DNA from 3 places in the Pseudomonas sp. L7 genome. Region 3 is predicted to be linked to each of the others. Evidence: predicted binding sites of a transcription regulator. Region 3 holds the regulator's gene; each other region holds the start of a gene.
The links. Region 3 encodes sigma-54, which starts transcription at its own class of promoters, with help from an activator protein. Its sites were predicted from a motif close to ANTGGCATNNANNTTGCTNT; they were not measured.

Region 1 (5,443 bases), 2.6 Mb from region 3:
TCACCGCCTTGAGATAGTCCAGCCCGCCGTCCAGGCCTTCGCGCCACACCGAGGTGCGCTGCAGTTTGTCGGCGGTGCGGATGTAGAACATCAGCACGCGGTCGATCAGGCGGATCAGGGTGTCGTCGTCCAGATCGGTGGCGAACAGTTCGGCATGGCGCGGGCGCATGCCACCGTTGCCACAAACGTACAGGTTCCACCCCTTGTCGGTGGCGATCACGCCGATATCCTTGCTCTGCGCCTCGGCGCATTCACGGGTGCAGCCGGACACCGCGAACTTGAGCTTGTGCGGCGAGCGCAGGCCCTTGTAGCGGTCTTCGATACGCAGGGCCATGGCAACGCTGTCCTGCACGCCGTAGCGGCACCAGGTGCTGCCCACGCACGACTTCACCGTGCGGGTCGACTTGCCATAGGCATGGCCGGTTTCGAAGCCCGCCTCGATCAGTTCGCCCCAGATCAGCGGCAGCTCGTGCAACTGCGCGCCGAACAGGTCGATGCGCTGGCCGCCGGTGATTTTGGTGTAGAGGTCGTACTTCTTCGCCACCTGGCCGATCACGATCAACTTGTCGGGGGTGATTTCACCACCCGGGATGCGCGGCACCACCGAGTAGGTGCCGTTCTTCTGCATGTTGGCCATGAAGGTGTCGTTGGTGTCCTGCAGCGGTACCAGCGAGGGGTCCATGATCGGCTGGTTCCAGCACGAGGCGAGGATCGAGCCCACGGTCGGCTTGCAGATGTCGCAACCGACATGGCCCTTGCCGTGGCGCTCGAGCAGCTCGTTGAAGGTTCGAATCCCCTCGACCCGCACCAGTGCATACAACTCCTGACGGGTATAGGCAAAGTGCTCGCACAGGCTCTTGTCGACCGTCACGCCACGCGCGGTCAGTTCGTGCTCGAACACCTGCTTGAGCAGCGCCGCACAGCCACCACAGCCGCTGGCCGCCTTGGTGCAGCCCTTGACCGCCGCCAGGTCCGCGCAGCCACTGTCGATGGCCGCGCAGATCGCGCCCTTGCTGACGTTGTGGCAAGAGCAGATGGTCGCGCTGTCGGGCAGGGCATCGGCGCCCAGCGTCGGCGCGCCGCCGCTCTGCGGCAGGATCAGCGCCGCCGGATCCTGCGGCAGGGCGATGCCGTTTTGCACGTACTGCAGCAGCGTGTCGTAGTAGCTGTTGTCGCCGACCAGCACCGCGCCGATCACCCGCTTGCCGCTGGCGTCGACCACCAGGCGGCGGTAGCTGGCGTTGGCCTCGTCGATGTATCGGTAGCTGCGGGCGCCCGGGGTGGCGCCGTGGGCGTCGCCGATGGAGCCGACATCGACCCCCAGCAGCTTGAGCTTGGTCGACATGTCGGCACCGCTGAACTCGGCACTGGCCTCGCCGACCAGCAGCGCAGCAAGGTTGCGCGCCATGCTGTAGCCCGGGGCAACGAGGCCGAACACGCTACCGTTCCACGACGCGCACTCGCCGATGGCAAAGATCCGTGGATCGCTGGAACGGCAGTTGCCGTCGATGACCACGCCGCCGCGCGGCGCGATCTGCAGCTCGCAGGCACGCCCCAGGGCGTCACGCGGACGGATACCGGCAGAGAACACGATCAGGTCGGTTTCCAGGTACTCGCCACCATCGAAATTCATGCGATGGCGATACTCTTCTCCCGGGTCGATCGACTGGGTGGCGCGAGACAGATGCACGCCGACACCCAGCGCTTCGATCTGCGCACGCAAGGCCGCGCCTCCTTCATGATCGAGCTGCACCGGCATCAGCCGTGGCGCGAACTCCACGACATGAGCCTCCAGCCCCAGCGACTTGAGCGCATTGGCAGCCTCAAGGCCCAGCAGCCCACCGCCGACCACCACGCCACGCCGGGCCCCGGCAGCCGAGGCGCGGATGTCGTCAAGATCGTCGAGGGTGCGGTAGACCAAGCAGGCCGTGCCCGTGGAGCCTTCGATCGGCGGTACGAACGGGTAGGAGCCGGTGGCAAGGATCAGTTGGTCATAACCGTAGCGCCCCTGGGCGGTGACCACCTCGCCCAGCGTGCGGTCGATCTCCAGCACAGCTTCGTGCAGGTGCAGGTGCACGCCGTGCTGGGCATAGAAGTCGGGCTCGCACATAGCTAGTGTCTCGGCGCTACTGCCGGCGAAGTATTCCGACAAGTGCACACGGTCGTAGGCGCGCTGGCGCTCCTCGCCGAACACGCGCAGCTCGAAGCGCGCCAGGGCACCACGTTCGATCAGTTGCTCGACCAGGTGATGACCGACCATGCCGTTGCCGACAATGACCAGTCGCTCTCGTTGTCCGCCGTTCGCTGTTGCCTTCATAGCCGATCCTCGATCACGGTGTGCGGGGCATGCCCGCGGCAAAGACAAAAAAAGGCGCCTGGAGCCGAAGCTCCAGGCGCCTTTGCCTGTACTCATCAGTGTGAGGCCCCTGTTGATCGCCGTTGATCAGTGGGGCTGTGTTGTAAACCGTTGAAAGCAGGGAGCGTGCCAAGGTCGGAATGAGTGCTGGCACTGTCGCGTTGCAAGCCCGCTCCTGCGGGGTATGCAGCGTTGCGCGACCTGTGGCAGCGGGCGTGTCCGGCGACAGCGCCGCACGCGGCAACGCCTCAAGCCGGTGCACCCCTCCCCATCCCGGTGCACTCAATACACATCGCGTCGATAACGCTTGTTCTTGCCCAATTCCTCGACATAAGCCGCTGCCGCCTCGGCGCTCATCCGCCCGTGCTCGGCCACGACCTGGCGCAACGCAGCATCGACATCCTTGGCCATGCGCTGGGCATCGCCGCAGATGTAGAAGTACGCCCCTGCCTCCAGCCACTGCCACAGTTCGGCGCCCTGTTCGAGCATGCGCTGCTGCACGTACAGCTTCTCGGCCTGGTCACGCGAGAACGCCGTGCTCAGGCGCAGATGACCGCTGGCCTCCCAGGCCTGCAACTGCTCGCGGTAATAGAAATCAAAGGCGGCATGCTGCTCACCGAAGAACAGCCAGTTGCCGCCGGTCGCACCGCGGGCTTCGCGCTCTTCGAGAAAGGCTCGGAACGGCGCGATACCCGTGCCAGGGCCGACCATGATGAGCGGTGTAGCATCGTCGTCCGGCAGTCGGAAATGCCGCGCGACCTGCGGGAAGATCGCCACCTCCAGCGCTTCGGCGCGGTCGGCGAGGAAGCTTGAACTCACGCCCTTGCGCTGGCCATAGCGCACAGTTGAAACGGTCAGGTGCACCTGCTGCGGATGGGCCTTGGGGCTGGAGCTGATCGAGTACATGCGTGGCTGCAACGGCTTGAGCAGGGCCAACCAGTTTTCCAGTGACAGTTGCGGCGCGAATGCCGCGAGCACATCGGCCAACTGCCGCCCCCACAGCCACTCCTTGAGTTCGGCCTTGTGCTCGGGCAGCAGCAGCCGACGCAGTTCACCTGCCTGCGGCGCCTGGCTGAAGGCGGCAAGCTGCTGCGACGTGACCCGGGCGATCTCCAGATGCCGCTCCATCGCCTCGGCCAACGGCATCGTCGGCAAGTCCGGCAGTTGCACGCACGTCTGGCCATCGAGCCCCATCAGGCCTAGCAGCTCCTGGACCAGCGCCGGGCAGTTGCGCGGCCAGACACCCAGCGCATCGCCTGCCTCGTAGACCAGCCCGGTGCCTTGCAGGTCGAACACCACCTGGCGTGTCTCCTTGGTCGCTCCGGGCGCATTGAGCACACGGTTCTCGATGATGGGAGCCAGGCAGGGTTGCTGCTTGCCGAACACCCGCGCCGGCGGGGCTATGACGGGCGCTTCGGCCGTCGGCCCGAGCAGCGGCAGCAACGCCTGCAGCCAGGCGGCGAACGATGGGTCGAAGTCCGGTTCGCAATCGACCCGATCGAGCAGACGTCGGCCGCCCAGTTCAGCCAGGCGCTGGTCGAGCTTGCGGCCAAAGCCGCAGAACTGGTCGTAGCTGGAGTCACCCAGCGCCAGCACGGCGAAGGGCAGTGCCGCACACTGCGCCCCCTCCTCGCCCTGCAGCGCCTGCCAGAACGCCGAAGCACAGTCAGGCGCATCGCCGTCACCAAAGGTGCTGGTGATCAGCAGCACGCTGGCGGCGCCACGCAATTGGCCGGGGCTGACTGCATCCATGCAGCTCAGCTCGACCGCCAGGCCCGCTTCGCGCAGATGGGCCGCACAGCGCTCGGCCAGCACCTCGCCATTGCCGGTCTGCGAGGCCCACAGCACCCGATGCCGGGCGACCTCGGCCATGGCGACCGGCGCCACCACCGGCTGGGCGAACAGGCCGGCGATCAAGCCATCGACGAACAGCCGACTGGCGGGCGCCAGCGGCGCACCGGGCGGCAGGCTGGGCACACCCGGTGTACGCGCCTGCCCAAGGCCGAGCAGGAAGCCCTGAAGGTAATGACGCTCCTCGTCAGCCAGGACGGGGGCCGGCAGGCTGTCCAGGCCGAGCAGGCGAGACAGGGTGTCGGTGGGCATGGTGGCAGGCTCCGTAGGGATCGCGCAGGGCAGCTCGAGTGCCTCGATGCGTTCGCCCGCAACCCGCTCCAGGGTCACGGCGCAATGCTTGAAGGCCGGTTGCAGGGAAGTTGGATCGACCGCGTCGCAGGTCACGGCGTTGATCGCCAGTTGCTCGCCATACAGGTCGTTCCAGTGAAAAGGGGCAAAGCAGTTGCCGACCAGCACCCGCTCGCTGATGCGTGCCGGCAGCACGGCCTGGCCGCGGCGCGAGCGAATCGCCACCTGGTCCTTGTCGGCGATGCCCAGGCGTCGGGCGTCCTGCGGATTAATCTCGACGAAGGGACCGGGCTCGAGCTTGTTCAGGCTCGGCACCTTGCCGGTCTTGGTCAGGGTGTGCCACTGGTGCTGCACGCGGCCGGTGTTGAGCACCAGCGGAAAGTCGGCATCCGGCAGCTCGGCCGGCGCCAGCCAGGGCCGGGCGAAGAACCGCGCCTTGCCACTGGGCGTGGGAAAGACCAGTGCGGGGCGTTCGCCCTGGGCATCGTGCAGCAGCGCCTGGCTGCTGCCGTCGTTGAGATAGCGCAGCGGGCTGCGGTCGTCCGCGCGCCCGGGCGCACTTGGCCACTGGCGCGGTTTGTCGCGTAGCTCGGCGTAGCCGATGCCGCGCAGGTCATAGCCGGTGGCGGGGTTCCAGAAACGGCGGATCTCGTCGTACACCGCTTCGGCATCGGCATAGCTGAACGCCTCGGCATAGCCCATGGCACAAGCGATGCGGGCAATGATGCGCCAATCCTCAAGGCTTTCGCCGGGCGCTGCGACTGCACGCGGCATCAGGGTGAGGTTGCGCTCGCTGTTGATCATCACACCCTCGCCCTCGGCCCACAGCGCGGCAGGCAGGAGGATATCGGCATGGCGGTTGGTCTCGGTGTCGAGGAAAGCGTCCTGGGCGATCACCAACTGCGCCTCGTGCAGGCCGTCGATCACCTGCTGGCGGTTGGCGAC
Region 2 (5,443 bases), 2.8 Mb from region 3:
GATCTCACGCTTGCCTTGGTTGTCGCCCCGGCCATAGGTCAGGCTGGCGTCGACGAAGTAGTTGCCCAGCGTATAGGCGCTGTACAGGGTGAAGGCATGGCTCTCGACCGACGTCTTGTTGCCACTGCTGCCGTTGACGTCAGTGTCCAGGAAGCTGTACGCCAGGCCCAGGGTGAGCTGGTCGTTGAGCTTGCCATCGGCACCGACGGCAATGCCGTGACTGTAGGCGTTGTAACCTGCCACGCCGTCACGGGTGCTCTGGGTGGCGTCGCTGTACAGCGATTGAACCCATACGCCGGCCTGGCTGAAGCCTTCCCCCGACGACGCGCCACGCAGGTTGCTGGCGCGGCTGCTGATGGCGTTGCCGATCATGCGCTGGGCTCCGGTGGCTGCCTGGCGCGCGCCGCCGTTGACCTCCGGGGTCAGCTGGCGAGCCAGTCTGGCGACCTGGGCCTGGTCGGCCTTGGCGGCGTAGGCCAGCAGCGGGTCGCCTTTGGGCAACTGAGCCAGCAGGCCGTTACCGATCGCGTTGCCGATGGCACCCTGGGCATTGTCGTTGCCGCCGCTTTCCTTGACGATCTCGGTGACTTCTTCCACTGGTTTGGTCGTGACCTGAGCGTAGACTTTGTTGTCTTCCACCGCGCTGCTCTGCACGCGCAGCAGTGCCGAGGTACTGGTGACCTGGATGCCGTTGGGGTCAAGGTTGTGGCCGGCGGTGTCCACCAGCTGTACCTGGCCGGCCTCGACCAGCAGGTAGCGCGATCCGGACGGCTGGAAGTCCTCTTCGTCGGCGTGCAGGGCGATGCGCGAGCCTTGCTCGAACTTGCTGGTGCCACTGACCTTGAGTACCGCCACGCTCGGGTCGGTTTCGCTGGACAATTCCAGGCCCAGCGCCGAGTTGCCGGCGATCGACAGGTTGCCGTCGATCGCGGTGCGGGCAGCGGTCAGTGACAGGGTTGCGCGGGTGTCGTCACCCAGGTTGCCGACTTCGATCCAGCCACCGGGCTTGAGGCGGATGTCCGGGGTGCTGTGGGGCAGGTAGTGGGCCTGGAACTCGCTGTTACCTTCGACCTCGATGTTGCTCAGCCCGTCGAGCATGCCGGTGATCTGGCTGCCCTCGCGCAGGATGAGCTCGACCGGCCGATTGCTGTGGCTGGCGTCGATGGCGACCTGGGCCATGATGATGCCGCTGTTGAAGATGTTCAGGTCGCCGTGGTCGCGATACCAGGGTTGCTGGCCGGGGCCGTCGAATGCGACATCGCCGATGCGAATGCCGGTGCCGCTCAAGGCGTAGATCGAGCCACGGTTGTCGATGTGCCGCCCCAGGCTACTGGTCAGGGTTGCGCCATCGAGCGCGATGGCCTGGCTGTTCGTGTCGCTGGCGACGATATTGCCGTAGTTTTCGATGCTGTCCAGGCGGGTTGGCATGCCGGTGGCGCCGCCGCGCGACGTGGCGTTGACGCTGATGGCATTGGGGCCGCTGCTTTCGATGGCGCCGCGGTTGACGATCTTGCCCTGCACGGTGGCGCCGGCCAGGTTGAGGGTGATCGCGTTGTAGCCATAGGCGCGGACCTTGGCGTTCTGGGCGTTGACCAGGTCGCCCTTGATCAAGGTCGACTGGCCGTTGGCGCTGGCCAGGTTGATGCCGTAGGCCTCCCGCCGGTTGATGATGCCGATACCGGTGCCGGCCTGGAGCGTGCCTTGGTTGATCAGGTTGCCATCGATGGTGGTATTGCTGATTTTCAGCGCGTTGCCATCGAGGCTGGTGCTCCTGACGAAGGCCTGGTTCATCAGGTCGCCGGTCACATGACTGTTGCGCACGGTGAGGGCGTCGCTGCGATTGACCATGTCCACGGTGGTGCGGTCGTTGTCGTTGATCGGGCTGTTGAAGGTCAGGTCGCCCTGTACGTTGGCGTCGTCGAGCACGATCGCGCTGCGGGAAATATTGGTGAAGCTGCCGCCGAACTCGAGGCCGTTCGCGTAGCTCTGGTGGCTGGAGGTGAAGCCGGCATCGGTCAGTTGGATGGTCTGGCCATGGGCGGGCAGGGCGCTGGTGGCAATTGCCAGGGCAAGCAGGGTCTTGCGGTAGGTCAGCGGGGACACGGTTTCTTCCTTGGAAGGCAATAGGGACAGTGCGCATCCATGCTGTGCCTGAAACCGTAACCAGTGGCCTCATGCCACATCTCTGCGCGGTCGCGAATGCTACTCGCAGTGATGGCAAAATAACACTGCCCTGTTGACGTCAATTTTTTGGATTGCCGCTTTTGCCGCTCGGCAATTGCCGCTCACTCGCCATCAAGCGGAAGCACTTTGCCGCTTTTCTGGCATTGCCGTTGCTCGCGGATGCAGATGATGCCCGGTATTGCTGGGGTTGCGGCTGTTGGCACAGGCCTTGCTATAGCTTGGCCAACGCAACGCTGGTCAACCTTCGAAGGTTCCCCGACATGAGCATCAGCTTCGACAAGGCCCTCGGCATCCATGAAAAGGCACTGGGTTTCCGCGCCCAGCGCGCCGAGGTGCTGGCCAACAACATCGCCAACGCCGACACGCCCAACTACAAGGCGCGTGACATGGACTTCTCCTCGGTGCTTGCCGCCGAGGCAGACAAACAAAGCAATGGGCGTATTTCGCTGACCCGCACCAACGGCCACCACATCGAGGCCGAAGGCCTGGCCATGGGCGACGACAGTCTCAAGTACCGCACGCCGATGCAGCCGTCGATCGACCAGAACACCGTGGATGCACAGATCGAGCAGTCGAACTATGCGCAGAACGCGATCGACTTCCAGGCCAGCTTCACCTTGCTCAACAGTAAATTCAAAGGGCTGGTATCGGCCCTGCGTGGAGAGTGACCATGTCCCTTGCCAGTGTCTTCAACATCGCCGGTAGCGGCATGAGCGCGCAGAACACGCGCCTTAACACCGTCGCCTCGAACATCGCCAACGCCGAGACCGTCTCCTCGAGCATCGACCAGACCTACCGCGCGCGCCACCCGGTGTTCGCCACTACCTTCGAACAGGCCCAGAACGGCGCCGGTCAGTCGCTGTTCGACGACCAGGGCCAGGCCGGCCAGGGTGTGCAGGTCAAGGGGATCATCGAGGACCAGAGCAACCTGGAAGCCCGCTACGAGCCCAATCATCCGGCGGCGAACAAGGACGGCTACGTCTACTACCCGAACGTCAACGTGGTCGAGGAGATGGCTGACATGATCTCCGCCAGCCGTGCGTTCCAGACCAACGCCGAGCTGATGAACACCGCCAAGACCATGATGCAGAAGGTGCTGACCCTGGGTCAGTGATTGAGGAGCGCAACGCATGGCAGTCAATGTTAATGATGTGCTCGCCAACTCCGGTGTGAGCAACGGCACCAAGAAGCCAGCCAGCGAGCCGACCGACAAGAACGCGCTCGGCAAGGATGCCTTCTTGCAGTTGCTGGTCACCCAGATGCAGCACCAGAACCCGCTCGATCCGCAGGACAACGGTGAGTTCGTTGCCCAGCTTGCGCAGTTCAGCAGCCTGGAGGGTATCCAGACCCTCAACGAGTCGGTCAACGCCATTACCGGTTCGCTGGGTTCGTCCCAGGCGCTGCAGGCATCGTCGCTGGTCGGCCGCTCGGTGATCGTGCAGAACGACAAGGCGTTGGTCGATCCGACCAAGAGCTTCAATGGTCAGGTCGTGGTGCCGCAGAACATCGAGAGCGGCAAGGTCACGATCAAGGACAAGGATGGCAACGTCGTCAAGACCATCCAGTTGGGCGAACAGAAGAAGGGCACTGCCGACTTCATCTGGGATGGCACCAACGACAAGGGCGAGAAGGTCGCTGCAGGCAACTACACCTTTACCGCGACGACCACCGTCGATGGCAAGGCTCAGGAGATGTACACGCTGCTGCCAGCCACCGTCACCAGTGTCACCGTGGGTGGCACTGGCGGCGAGATGATGCTCAACCTGGCCGGTATCGGCAAGGTCGGCATCTCCAAAGTACAAACCATCGGAATCTAAGGCCGGCCTGTTCGGCAGAAGGAGCAATGCATGTCTTTCAATATCGGCCTTAGCGGTCTCTACGCAGCCAACAAGCAACTCGACGTTACCGGCAACAACATCGCCAACGTCAATACCACCGGTTTCAAGTCGTCGCGTGCCGAGTTCGCCGACGTCTACGCCGGCGCCAACCGCCTGGGCGTGGGCCAGAACCAGGTCGGTAACGGTGTGCGCCTGGCGGCGGTGTCGCAGCAGTTCACCCAGGGTGACGTGAACAACACTGGCAACGTGCTGGACATGGGGATCCAGGGCCAGGGCTACTTCGTCCTGTCCGACAACGGCTCGCTGACCTACACCCGTGCCGGAGCCTTCCGCACCGACAAGGACAACAACGTGGTGACCTCCGACGGCCTGAACCTGCAAGGCTATGCTGCCGACAGCACCGGCAAGATCCAGAAGGGCATCCTCACCAACCTGAAGATCGATACCTCGGCGCTGGCCCCCAAGGCCACTACCCTGATCGACCAGGGTATCAACCTGAACTCCTCCGCCGACACCATCCCGCTGGAGGTGTCCGACGGCGCGACCCCGCCGGTGATGGTGCCGAACAAGCCGTTCGACCCGGCCGACCAGTCGACCTACACCAAGTCCTTCCCGACCAAGGTGTACGACAGCCAGGGTAACGAGCACACCATGGAGCAGTTCTACCGCAAGACCGGCACCAACGAGTGGACCATGTACACCCTGGTCGATGGTCGCAACCCGCTCAACCCGAGTAGCACCACGCCGCTGACCGGCACCATGACTTTCAACTCCGACGGCAGCATCAAGGCCATGACCACCGACAACACCACGGTGCCGGCGGCCAACTGGAGCGTGACCAACAACACCTTCAGCCTCAAGGGCTGGATCCCGGCCGCGAAGGATGCCGCAGGCAACTGGGCGGCCAACGGTTCGGATGGCAATGCCGACGGCATGCGCCTGGCCATGAACAGCACCACCTCGTACAACACCGAGACCGCGCGCATGTCGCAGAATCAGGACGGCTATGCCACCGGCATCCTGTCGAGCCTGTCGATCGACTCGACCGGGGTGATGTTCGCAAGCTTCAGCAACCAGCAGTCTCGCGCCATCGGCCAGGTTGCGATTGCCAGCTTCGCCAACGACCAGGGCCTGCAGCAGATCGGCGGTACGCGTTGGAAAGAGACCTTCTCCTCGGGTATTCCAGGCATCGACGCGCCGAAGACCGGCACCCTGGGCTCGGTCGAGTCCAACTCGCTGGAAGCGTCCAACGTCAACCTGACCCAGGAGCTGGTCGAGCTGATCAAGGCGCAGAGCAACTACCAGGCCAACGCCAAGACCATCTCCACCGAAAGCACCATCATGCAGACCATCATCCAGATGACCTGATGGTCGCTGGCTGAGCGTGTCTGGACGAACCCCTTTCCCGTGAAGGGGTTCGT
Region 3 (5,443 bases):
TGTCCTGGAACATTTCCTCGACGTCCGGTTGTGCGGCCAGGTACTCGATCACCGGAGCTTCAAGGCCCGAGTGCTCGCGCAGCTCGGGTTTCCAGTAAGGGTTTGGCAGGCAGCGCACGTCGAACACCAAGTCGGCGTCCACCGGCATGCCGCGCTTGAAACCGAAGGATTCGACGAGAAAAGCGGTGCCGGGCTCAGGCTGGTTAAGCAGGCGCAGCTTGATCGAGTCACGCAGTTGGTAAAGATTGAGGCTGGTGGTATCGATCTTGAGGTCGGCAAGGTCGGCGATGGGGCCGAGCAGCTCACTTTCGACGCGGATGGCTTCGGCGAGCGAACGGTCCGCGTTGGTCAGGGGGTGGCGACGGCGGGTTTCGGAGAACCGCTTGAGCAGCGTGTCTTCGTCGGCGTCCAGGTACAGCACGTCACACTGGATGTGACGGGCGCGCGCTTCCTCGAGCAATTCGGGGAAGCGCGACAGATGGCTGGGTAGATTGCGCGCATCGATGGACACGGCGACCTTGGGTTGCATCAGTTCGGTGTTGATCAGCGCGTTTTCCGCCAGCTGCGGCAGCAACCCGGCGGGCAGGTTGTCGATGCAGTAGTAGCCGTTGTCTTCCAGCACATCGAGCGCGGTGCTCTTGCCGGAGCCGGACCGGCCGCTGACGATGATCAGGCGCATGTTCAGTGCTCGTTCTGTGCGTCCAGGACTACCTGGTAGAGGGCTTCGCTGCTGTCGGCGGCACGCAGGCGATCACGGACTTCCTTGCGATCGAGCATGCTGGCGATCTGGCGCAGCAGTTCGAGGTGGGCATCGGTGGCCGCTTCCGGGACCAGCAGCACGAACAGCAGGTCCACGGGGGCGCCGTCGATGGCGTCGTAGTCGATGGGTGCGTCCAGGTGCAGCAGGGCGCTGACGGGGGCGGTACAACCTTCCAGACGGCAGTGGGGAATGGCGATGCCATTACCGAAGCCGGTGGAGCCCAGTTTTTCGCGAGCGATGAGCTTTTCGAAGACGTCTTGCATCGCAAGCTCAGGTACTTGCTCGGCAATCAGGGTGGCGACCTTTTCCAGGGCGCGCTTCTTGCTGCCGCCCGGCACGTTCACGAGGGAACGGCCGGGGGTCAGGATGGTTTCAAGTCGGATCATGGATGAGGGGGATCAGCGGGCAGCTGCACCTTGCAGCAGGCTTTGCTGTTTTTCCTTGTGTTTTTTCAGTTGGCGGTCGAGCTTGTCAGCCAATGCGTCGATCGCGGCATACATGTCTTGGTGTTCAGCGTTGGCGACCACTTCGCCGCCGGGAATCTGGAGTGTTGCTTCAACCTTCTGCTGCAGCTTCTCGACCTTCATGATCACCGTTGCATTGGTGATCTTGTCGAAATGCCCTTCCACGCGGGCGAGCTTCTCGAGCACGTATTCGCGCAGTGGTTGGGTGACTTCTACATGCTGGCCACTGATGTTGACTTGCATACAGCTTCTCCTTTGTTGCCCGTGCATAAAGAGGCAGGTATTGCACCTGCCACTGAAACGCTGTGGCACATCCCGGGGCTACATCAATCGCTTGCGCTCGCTCGACGGGGCAATCCCCAGCGATTCGCGGTACTTGGCGACGGTGCGGCGGGCTACCTGGATGCCTTGTGCCTCCAGTAAACCAGCGATCTTGCTGTCACTCAATGGCTTTTTCTGATTTTCCGCGGCCACCAGTTTCTTGATGATCGCGCGGATCGCCGTAGACGAGCATTCGCCGCCTTCGGCGGTGCTCACATGGCTCGAGAAAAAGTATTTCAATTCGTAGATGCCACGGGGAGTGTGCATGTACTTCTGCGTGGTGACCCGCGAAATGGTCGACTCGTGCATGCCCACCGCCTCGGCGATGTCATGCAGCACCAGGGGCTTCATGGCTTCATCGCCGTGGTCGAGGAAACCACGCTGGTGTTCGACGATCTGGGTCGCCACTTTCATCAGTGTCTCGTTGCGGCTTTGCAGGCTCTTGATGAACCAGCGCGCTTCCTGCAACTGGTTGCGCATGAAGGTGTTGTCCGCGCTGGTGTCGGCACGGCGGACGAAGCCTGCATACTGCGGATTGACCCGCAGGCGCGGCACCGCTTCCTGGTTCAGTTCGACCAGCCAGCGGTCGCTGTCCTTGCGCACGATGACGTCTGGAATCACGTACTCCGGCTCGCTCGATTCGATCTGCGAGCCCGGGCGCGGATTGAGGCTTTGCACCAGCTCGATGACCTGGCGCAGCTCGTCTTCCTTGAGCTTCATGCGACGCATGAGCTGGCTGTAGTCGCGGCTGCCGAGCAGGTCGATGTAGTCGGTGACCAGGCGCTGGGCCTCGGCCATCCACGGCACGCTCGCCGGCAGTTGGCGCAGTTGCAGCAGCAGGCATTCGCCCAGGTTGCGGGCGCCGACGCCGGCCGGCTCGAACTGCTGGATGCGGTGCAGCACGGCTTCGACTTCATCCAGCTCGATGTCCAGCTCCGGATCGAATCCGGCGCAGATTTCCTCGAGGCTGTCTTCCAGATAGCCCTGATCGTTGATGCTGTCGATGAGAGTGACAGCGATCAGGCGGTCGGTGTCGGACATCGGTGCCAGGTTGAGCTGCCACAGCAGATGGCTCTGCAAGCTTTCGCCGGCCGAGGTGCGCGTGGTGAAGTCCCACTCGTCGTCATCGTTGCTGGGCAGGCTGCTGGCGCTGGTCTGGTAGATGTCTTCCCAGGCCGTGTCGACCGGCAATTCGTTGGGGATGCGCTCGTTCCACTCGCCCTCTTCGAGGTTTTCCGTGCTGACGGTGGTTTCCTGGAAGCTGTTGTCCTGGGCTTCGGTGGCAGGTTTGCTTTCGCCGTTTTCCGCCATCGGATCGCTGTTGTCGAAGTCGTCGCCGTCTTCCTGACGTTCGAGCATCGGATTGGACTCCAGCGCTTCCTGGATTTCCTGTTGGAGGTCCAGGGTGGAGAGCTGGAGCAGACGGATGGCCTGTTGCAACTGCGGGGTCATCGTCAGTTGCTGGCCCATTTTTAGGACGAGCGATGGTTTCATGGCTGGGGCTTAATACCTTGTTCGCCGGCGCGCATGCGCCATCCACTACAGGGCGCCGGAGCGCCAAATCTTAAGCAAGTTATATGCCTGAAATTGTAGCGTTTGCCTAGAGCACTGTAACACTTAAGCCCGTTTCACCAGGCTTTTCCAATGCTCCAGGCAGGTCCCGGGGATCAGAGTCGGAACTCGTGGCCCAGGTAGACTTCCTTGACCAGCTGGTTGGCCAGGATGGTCTCGGCGTCGCCTTCGGCGATCAGTTGACCATCGTTGACGATGTAGGCGGTCTCGCAGATGTCGAGTGTTTCGCGCACGTTGTGGTCGGTGATCAGCACGCCGATGCCCTTGGCCTTCAGATGGTGGATGATCTGTTTGATATCACCCACGGAAATCGGGTCGACGCCAGCGAAGGGTTCGTCCAGCAGGATGAACTTCGGTGCGGTCGCCAGGGCGCGGGCAATTTCGACGCGGCGGCGTTCGCCACCGGACAGGCTCATGCCGAGGTTGTCACGGATGTGGCTGATGTGGAACTCCTGCAGCAGGCTTTCCAACTCCTTGCGCCGTCCATCGCGGTCCAGGTCCTTGCGCGTCTCGAGGATGGCCATGATGTTGTCGGCGACCGACAGCTTGCGGAAGATCGACGCTTCCTGCGGCAGATAGCCGATGCCTGCCTGGGCCCGGCCATGCATGGGCTGGTGGCTGACATCGTGGCTGTCGATGAGCACGCGCCCTTGGTCGGCCTGGACCAGCCCCACGATCATGTAGAAGCAGGTGGTCTTGCCGGCGCCGTTAGGGCCGAGCAGGCCGACGATCTGGCCGCTGTCGATCGACAGGCTGACGTCGCGGACGACCTGGCGGCCCTTGTAGCTCTTGGCCAGGTGCTGGGCTTTGAGGGTTGCCATTTACTCGGCCTTTTTCTTCGGTTGGATCACCATGTCGATACGCTGACGAGGTGCAGTCACGTTGCCACCACGACCGGCGGTCGCCACCTGGGTCTTGGTGTTGTAGACGATCTTCTCGCCTTCGGTGGTGTTGCCTTCGTTCTCGACCTTGGCGCGGTCAGTGAGGATGACGATATCCTTTTGCGCCTGGTACTGGATGGTGACGGCCCAGCCCTTCATCTTGTCGGGCTTGGCGGCGCTCTGCTGCTGCTCGAAGTAGGCCAGGTTGCCCACCGAGGTCACGACGTCGATGTCGCCCGAGGCGGCGCGAGTCATGGTCACGGTATTGCCTTTGATCATCATCGAGCCCTGAGTGATGATCACATCGCCCGTGTAGGTGGCAACGCCCTGTTTGTCGTCCAGGTGCGCGTTGTCCGCCTGGATGCGGATCGGCTGGTCACGGTCGTTCGGCAGGGCGAAGGCGCTCGCGCTTCCCAGTGCTGCGCTCAGGCTGAGCAAAAGGGGGAGGGTTTTAACGAGCCTCATACTGTCCTCTTACGTTGGACAGCAGGTCCATCCTGCCGTCTTCCAAATATGCTTTCATTCCTACGCCCGTAGTCGTGCCACCGGCGCCGTCGATTCTAACGGCTTGATCGGTCTGCGCATATTGCTTCTGCGGGAACACGGTCATCCGGCTACTGGTGATCAGGGTGTCGCGTTGTTTTTCGTCGGTGCGGGCGATCCGCACGTTGTCGATCAGTTCGACCTCGGTGCCGTCCGGATTGACCTCGGCGCGCACGCTCTGCACGTGCCATGGGAATGCTGTCCCACGGTAGATGTGCATGTCTGGCGTGGTCACCAGGGTGACTTCGCTGGCTTTCAAGTGTTCGACCTTGTCCGCGGTCATTTCGTATTGCAGCCTGCCGTCGGGCAGGAACTGTACGCTGTGGGCGTTGATCGCATAGTAGTCGATGGCGCTTTCGTCGACCTGTGCCGTGGGCTTGTCGAGGAAGCTCTCAGGGCTGATGTTCCAGTAGCCGATCGCAACCAGCAGCGCAGCGATGGCTGCCAGCAGCACGGCGTTTCGAAGTTTCTTGCTGAGCATGGCGTGGCCTACAGGTAATGGGCGTTGGCAGCGTCCAGGGTGCCCTGGGCCTGCATGATCAGTTCACAGAACTCGCGGGCTGCGCCTTCGCCGCCGCGCGCCTGGGTGACGCTGTGGGCGTGCTCGCGGACGAAGGGCGCCGCGTTGGCCACGGCCATGCCCAGGCCCACCCGGCGGATTACCGGGAGATCGGGGAGGTCGTCGCCCAGGTAGGCGACCTGCTCGTAGCTCAGGCCCAGTTCGGCGAGCAGGCCGTCGAGCACCACCAGCTTGTCCTCGCGCCCCTGGAACAGGTGTGGAATGCCCAGGTTCTTAGCTCGACGCTCGACCACGGGGGTCTTGCGCCCACTGATGATCGCGGTGGTCACGCCCGAGGCCATGAGCATCTTGATGCCGTGGCCATCGAGGGTGTTGAAGGTCT

Region 1: nirB (nitrite reductase large subunit NirB) is a predicted target of sigma-54. The motif match lies at 2,471-2,490, and genes of this name have one in related genera.
Region 2: flgB (flagellar basal body rod protein FlgB) is a predicted target of sigma-54. The motif match lies at 2,380-2,399, and genes of this name have one in related genera.

The regions. Positions count from the first base shown of each region.
Region 1 covers NZ_CP176784.1:4,093,214-4,098,656, forward strand. Annotated here, with positions in the region: gene nirB (nitrite reductase large subunit NirB) at 1-2,317, opposite strand, end outside; gene ACK3BK_RS18865 (molybdopterin-dependent oxidoreductase) at 2,639-5,443, opposite strand, start outside.
Region 2 covers NZ_CP176784.1:3,870,935-3,876,377, reverse strand. Annotated here, with positions in the region: gene ACK3BK_RS17820 (autotransporter outer membrane beta-barrel domain-containing protein) at 1-2,103, opposite strand, end outside; gene flgB (flagellar basal body rod protein FlgB) at 2,445-2,852, shown strand; gene flgC (flagellar basal body rod protein FlgC) at 2,855-3,298, shown strand; gene flgD (flagellar hook assembly protein FlgD) at 3,315-4,001, shown strand; gene flgE (flagellar hook protein FlgE) at 4,032-5,390, shown strand.
Region 3 covers NZ_CP176784.1:1,072,295-1,077,737, forward strand. Annotated here, with positions in the region: gene rapZ (RNase adapter RapZ) at 1-679, opposite strand, end outside; gene ptsN (PTS IIA-like nitrogen regulatory protein PtsN) at 682-1,146, opposite strand; gene hpf (ribosome hibernation-promoting factor, HPF/YfiA family) at 1,159-1,467, opposite strand; gene ACK3BK_RS05175 (RNA polymerase factor sigma-54) at 1,546-3,039, opposite strand; gene lptB (LPS export ABC transporter ATP-binding protein) at 3,213-3,938, opposite strand; gene lptA (lipopolysaccharide transport periplasmic protein LptA) at 3,939-4,463, opposite strand; gene lptC (LPS export ABC transporter periplasmic protein LptC) at 4,450-5,022, opposite strand; gene kdsC (3-deoxy-manno-octulosonate-8-phosphatase KdsC) at 5,031-5,443, opposite strand, start outside.